One region of the Glaciibacter kafniensis genome, then DNA from elsewhere that is predicted to be linked to it. Evidence: predicted binding sites of a transcription regulator. Region 1 holds the regulator's gene; the other holds the start of a gene.
What was found. The regulator LexA, encoded in region 1, represses DNA repair genes until DNA is damaged. The targets are predictions, from matches to a motif close to TCGAACANNTGTTCGA.
Positions count from the first base shown of each region.

Region 2: the regulator LexA is predicted to act here: its motif matches at 1,052-1,067, upstream of uvrA (excinuclease ABC subunit UvrA).

Region 1 covers NZ_BAABCN010000014.1:35,802-39,218, reverse strand. Annotated here, with positions in the region: gene metE (5-methyltetrahydropteroyltriglutamate--homocysteine S-methyltransferase) at 1-932, shown strand, start outside; gene lexA (transcriptional repressor LexA) at 1,703-2,407, opposite strand; gene ABD791_RS17660 (LysM peptidoglycan-binding domain-containing protein) at 2,660-3,016, shown strand; gene ABD791_RS17655 (ATP-binding cassette domain-containing protein) at 3,129-3,417, shown strand, end outside.
Region 2 covers NZ_BAABCN010000002.1:799,788-803,204, forward strand. Annotated here, with positions in the region: gene uvrB (excinuclease ABC subunit UvrB) at 1-541, shown strand, start outside; gene uvrA (excinuclease ABC subunit UvrA) at 1,123-3,417, shown strand, end outside.

The DNA.
Region 1 (3,417 bases):
AGCTCTCCGCTGTGGACTACCAGGAGCGCATGCGCGCCGAGATCAAGCGGGTGATCGACCTGCAAGAACAGCTCGGGCTCGACGTGCTCGTGCACGGTGAACCCGAGCGCAACGACATGGTGCAGTACTTCGCCGAGAACCTCGACGGTTTCGCCACGACGGTGAACGGCTGGGTGCAGTCCTATGGCAGCCGATGTACGCGTCCGTCGATTCTGTGGGGCGATGTCTCACGGCCGGCCCCGATCACCGTCGGCTGGTCGACCTACGCGCAGAGCCTGACCAAGAAGCCGGTCAAGGGGATGCTGACCGGTCCGGTCACCATTCTCGCCTGGTCGTTCGTGCGCGACGATCAACCCCTTTCCGACACCGCCAGGCAGGTGGCGCTGGCCCTGCGCGACGAGATCGCCGACCTCGAGACGGCCGGCATCACGCTGGTTCAGGTTGACGAACCGGCGTTGCGCGAACTGCTTCCGCTCAAGAAGCGTGACCAGGAGGCCTACCTGGAGTGGTCGGTCGGAGCATTCAAACTGGCGACCGCCGGTGTCGCCGATGCGACCCAGATTCACACCCACCTCTGCTACTCGGAGTTCGGCGTGGTGATCGACGCGATCCGCAACCTCGACGCCGATGTCACGAGCATTGAGGCGGCGCGTTCCCGCATGGAGGTGGTGGCCGACCTCGGCGCGAGCGGATTCAGCCACGGCATTGGGCCAGGCGTCTACGACATCCACTCGCCACGCGTGCCGGACACCGACGAAGTGGTGGGGTTGCTCGAGCGGGCGCTGGCCACGATTCCGGCCCGTCAGCTCTGGGTGAACCCGGACTGCGGGCTCAAGACCCGTGGCTACGACGAGACGATCGCGTCACTGGCCAACATCGTCGAAGCGACGCAGCTGGTGCGGGCGCGCGTCGGGGCATCCGTCGGTTGGTAGACAATTCGGTGGTCGAGGAGCGCGCGACGAAGGAGCGCGCGTCGAGGGAGTGCGCGTTTATGAGGCACATGGCCATTGTCATCTCAGCTGGGCGCGGAGTATCCCCGCTGGCGCGCGGTAGAGCCCGCGCCGGCGGGGATACCCCGCGCCCAGACGGGGCGGGGGGCCGAATGGCCGATTACGTGTACCACTTTGCCGCGCAGTGGCCCCGTAGCCCATATGCCGAGATCAGGCGAGATGTCGAGATCAGGCGAGCCGATCTCCAGGCCTGGGCTGCGTCCGAGGAGTGGCGGGAGGCGGTTTCGACAGGCTCAACCAACGGAGCGGTGCGATGGAGAGGGCGGCCGCAGGTGGTCTTGACAGGCTCGGCCAACGGAACGCCGTTGCGCGGATCGAAAACCGTGACGCCCGTTGAGTTCAGTGGGCGTGGCAGCTTTCAACCCGCGTGGCGCAATCGGACCCGGCGTCCGACCCGCGTGGCGCAATCGGACCCGGCATCCGACCCGCATGGCGGATGTGCGGCAGGGACGTTGAGGGGCGAATTGTGCATTGCGCGCGTTGGGCGCCGCTGCGCGCGGTGGCGCCGACCCGCGTGACGGCACCGGACCCGCGCAGCGGATGCGGCCTGGCCGGCGGAGGTCCGCTACATCGCCCGGCACTCGTGAGAAGACTCGACGCCCACGCGGCTTGACCTTACCCAGAGAAGCGTCACCTTACCCAGAGAAGCGTCGACCCGGCCGCGGGCGGCCTCCCCGACCACCGAGACGTCGCTAGACCGAGCGGAGAACCGCCACGATCTTGCCGAGAATCTCGGCATGGTCGCCCATGATCGGCTCGAAGTTCGTGTTGCGCGGAAGCAACCAGGTGTGGCCGTCACGCTGACGGAACACCTTGACCGTCGCCTCGTTGTCGAGCATGGCGGCGACGATCTCACCGTTCTCCGCGGTCTTCTGCTGACGCACGACCACCCAGTCGCCGTCGCAGATCGCGGCGTCGATCATCGATTCGCCGACGACCTTGAGCATGAACAGGTCGCCCTTGCCCACGAGCTGGCGGGGGAGCGGAAAGATCTCATCGATCTGCTGGTCAGCGGTGATCGGGATGCCGGCGGCGATACGGCCGACAAGGGGAACCATTGCGGCGTCACCGATCTGCACGTTCGACGCCGAGGAGTCGGCGTCTCCGACCGAATTGTCGTCGGTGGACTGCGGCAGCTCGATCAGAATCTCGAGCGCGCGCGGACGGTTCGGGTCACGGCGCAGGTAGCCGCTCAGCTCCAACTGGTTGAGCTGGTGCGTCACGCTCGACAGCGAGGCGAGGCCCACGGCGTCGCCGATCTCGCGCATGCTCGGCGGATATCCGCGGCTGCTCACCGAACGTGAGATCACGTCGAGAATCGCCAGCTGCTTCTCGCTGAGGCTCTTTCGGCGACGTGTGCCGCCCCGTTCGCGGGGGCCGCTGGTCTCTTTCGTCATGTCACTCGCTCCTCGTGCCGATGTCGTTGGGTTCGAATGTCAGAGGTGTCTGGTTGTGTTCGATCCGTCAACAAAAACTGTATCCCCGCACTCCTGGAAAACAAACACTTCTTCGAGTGTGTTGCCCGATTGTTTTGAAGAACAACGTAAAGAGGCTTGATTCTTCGAACAATCGAATATATATTCGGAACATAGATTCGGATGCGGCTCCCTCGATGGGGATCCGGATACGTACTTACCAGGAGGTTCACCTTGAGCACAGCAGTCAGCACCGCAGCTCCGCACGGCTCCAATGGCACCACCCGCCTGCGTCTGACCCGACGCGGTCGCATCGTTTTCAGCACGATGGCGGCGCTCCCGCTCGTCGTCGGTGCGTTCGTCGTCACCCTCAACGGGGGAGCGGCCATCGCCTCCAACTCCGGCACCGCTGGTTCTGCGTCGTTCGACTACGTCACGGTGTCAGCCGGGCAGTCGCTCTGGCAGCTCGCCGAGACCCTCGCCCCCGAAGCCGACCCGCGCGATGTCATCGCTGAGATCGTCGCCCTCAATCAGTTGTCGACGGCCACCGTCGAGCCCGGCCAGCGCCTCGCCCTTCCGCTCACCGACTGAGCCTGGCGTCAACCGTCCGACCGGCAGTGTGCCAGGGAACAGGCAGCCGTCGTCGATCGAGTCGAGACCCGTGCCTATTCCTCACCGTGTTGCGAGTTGCTAGCGTTGACGCATGGCGACGCGCAGCGAGACGACGGCCGCGAGGTTTCAGCTTCCGTCGGGATCGTCCGGGTGGCTCACAGTGCGCGGCGCTCGAGAGCACAACCTGCAGAACGTTGACGTCGACATTCCGCGCGATGCCTTCGTGGTTTTCACCGGGGTATCAGGTTCAGGAAAGTCGTCGCTCGCTTTCGGCACAGTCTTCGCCGAGGCCCAGCGACGTTACTTCGAGTCCGTCGCCCCGTATGCCCGTCGACTGATCGACCAGGCTGGTGCGCCCGACATCGACTCGATCGGCGGCC
Region 2 (3,417 bases), on a different contig from region 1:
CAGAGAGGGCCTCGACTTGCCGGAGGTCTCCCTGGTCGCCATCCTCGACGCCGACAAAGAAGGCTTTCTGCGATCGTCGACCTCGCTCATCCAGACCATCGGTCGTGCGGCTCGAAACGTGTCGGGCGAGGTGCACATGTACGCCGACCGCATCACCCCGTCGATGGCGCATGCCATCGAAGAAACGAACAGGCGGCGCGAGAAGCAGGTCGCCTACAACACGCTTCACGGCATCGACCCGACGCCGCTGCGCAAGAAGATCGCCGACATCACCGACATCCTCGCGCGCGAAGAAGCCGACACGGCCGAGCTTCTGGCCGGGCGTGACAAGCGCAAGAAGAGCCCGACGCCGAACCTGCGCCGGCAGGGGCTGGCCGCAAACGGCGCCAACGATCTCGAATCGATCATCTTCGACCTCAACACGCAGATGCTCGAGGCCGCGGGGGAGCTGAAGTTCGAGCTCGCCGCACGGTTGCGCGATGAGGTCTCTGAACTCAAGCGGGAGCTGCGTCAAATGGAGAAGGCCGGGCACCTGAACTAACCGGCTTCAGCTCGCTGCCTCAGCGTGGAGTGAGACCGGCGTTGGCGCAGTTCAGCTGACACGACAACAGCTCGCGGCACGCGTCCGTGAAGCTGGCACGTTGTCTACCGAGTGCCCGCTTCGTAAACACGTGCCGTGAAGGGAAAGTCGGTACCGATCTCGACGCGAGGGCGACGCGAGGACGGCCGGTGCGCAGCCTGGGCGAGGTGTATCCCGGTGGGCGCGGGATGGAGCGCGCGCCAGCGGGGATAAACCTCGCCGGGATGGTTCAGGGCTATGAAAACGGCGCGCGCAGTTCGCGGCATGTGTTTGCGAAGCCGGCACGTGTCTCAACGTGTGCCCGCTTCCCATACATGTGCCGCGAGCCAGCCCGTCGGTCGAGCCTGTCGAGACCTGGTGGGCCGACCTCGAGACCGGCTCGCCGGATCTCGACAGGCTCGATCACCGAACAGGCTCGATCACCGGATGCGGCTCCACCACAGGGTGCGGCTCGATCACCGTCCGGAAAGATCGAACATATGTTCGCTCAGAGCGCGTGTCGGACCAGGCATTTCGGAGGCAGCACTGCATAGACTCGACGAGTGTCAATTTCGAAGGTAAACGGGTCCAAGCTCAGCGTGCGCGGCGCACGTGTGCATAATCTCCATAACGTCGACCTGGAGATTCCTCGTGACTCTCTCGTCGTCTTCACCGGGCTCTCGGGTTCTGGCAAGTCGTCGCTCGCCTTCGACACCATCTTCGCCGAAGGTCAGCGTCGCTATGTTGAGTCGCTGAGCGCCTACGCCCGGCAGTTTCTCGGCCAGGTCGACCGGCCAGACGTCGACTTCATCGAGGGCCTCAGCCCCGCGGTGTCGATCGACCAGAAGTCGACCAACCGCAACCCGCGCTCCACTGTCGGCACGATCACCGAGATCTACGACTACATGCGTCTGCTCTGGGCGCGCATCGGCGTGCCTCACTGTGCCATCTGCGGCGAGACGATTCAGTCGCAGACTGTGCAGCAGATCGCCGATCAGCTGATGGAACTCGAGACCGGCACCCGTTACCAAATCCTCAGCCCCGTCGTCTCGCAGAAGAAGGGCGAGTTCGTCGACCTCTTCAGCGAGCTGGCCGCCAGTGGATACTCCCGTGCGGTCGTCGACGGCACCCAGATTCAATTGAGCGAGCCGCCGACGCTGAAGAAGCAGCAAAAGCACGATATCTCGGTCACCGTCGACCGCCTCGTCGCCGGCCCCGAGTTGCTCGGGCGTCTGACCGACTCCCTCGAGACCGCCCTCAAACTCACCGATGGCCTGGTGCAGATCAACTTCATCGACCGCGAAGGTGATGAGGCCTGGCAGAGCTTCTCCGAGAAGCTCTCCTGCCCGAACAACCACCCGGTGCAGCTGACCGAGATCGAACCGCGCACCTTCTCGTTCAACGCGCCGTTCGGCGCCTGCCCCGAGTGCTCGGGGCTCGGCACCCGCATGTCCGTCGACCAGGACCTGCTGCTCGGCGATCCGGACCTCAGCATCGCCGAAGGCGTTGTGCTGCCCTGGACGACGCAGGGCAAGGGGCTCTTCCAGTACTACGAAAAACTTCTCGACGGTCTCGCCCGCGACCTGGACTTCTCGTTGAACACGCCGTGGAAAAAACTCAGCCCCGAGGTGCAGAACGCTGTGATGCGCGGCGACAACTTCGAAGTCAAGGTGAAGTGGAAAAACCGCTACGGCCGCGAGATGAGCTACACCTCCGGCTTCGAAGGCGTTGTTCCCTACATCGAACGCCAGTACCTCCAGGCCGAGACCGACACTCAGCGGCAGCGCTGGGCCGAATACCTCCGCGAGGTCAACTGCCCCGTCTGTGACGGCACGCGGCTGAAGCCAGAAGTGCTGGCCGTCACCGTCTACGACGCGAGCATCGCGGATGTCTGCGCGCTCAGCCTGAGCGACGCCCGTGAGTTCATGGACACGCTCACGCTCACCGATCGCGAGGCGGCCATCGCCGCGCAGGTGCTGCGCGAGATCAAGGCGCGCCTCGACTTCTTGATCAGGGTCGGCCTGAACTACCTCAACCTCGCTCGGGCAGCAGCCACGCTGTCGGGCGGCGAGGCGCAGCGCATCCGGTTGGCCACCCAGATCGGATCCGGTTTGACCGGAGTGCTTTACGTTCTCGACGAGCCGAGCATCGGCCTGCATCAGCGCGACAACCGCCGCCTGATTGAGACCCTCGTCGCGCTGCGCGACCTGGGCAACACCCTGATCGTCGTCGAGCACGACGAAGACACGATTCGCACGGCGGACTGGATTGTCGACATCGGGCCGGGCGCCGGCGTCAACGGCGGTCACGTGGTGCACTCCGGCTCCTACGATGACCTGCTCGGAAACACGAAGTCGCTCACCTCCGACTATCTGTCGGGGCGCAAGTCGATTGAGACCCCGAAGACACGTCGCCCGCTCGATCCCGAACGCGAGATCAAAGTGACAGGGGCTGCGGCGAACAACCTGCAGAAGGTGTCGGTCACCTTCCCCCTCGGCACATTCACCGCCGTCACCGGAGTCAGTGGTTCCGGCAAATCATCGCTGGTCAACGACATCCTCTATCGGGTGCTGGCCAACCAGCTGAACGGCGCCCGCAAGCTGCCGGGCAAGCACAGCCGGGTGACGGGGCTCGACCACCTCGACAAGGTTATTCACGTCGACCAGGCCCCGATCGGGCGCACGCCGCGCTCGAACCCGGCCACTTATACCGGTGTCTTCGACCGCATCCGCAACCTATTCTCCGAGACGATGGAGGCGAAGGCCCGCGGCTACCTGCCCGGCCGGTTCAGTTTCAACGTCAAGGGCGGGCGCTGTGAGGCCTGCTCTGGCGACGGCACCATCAAGATCGAGATGAAC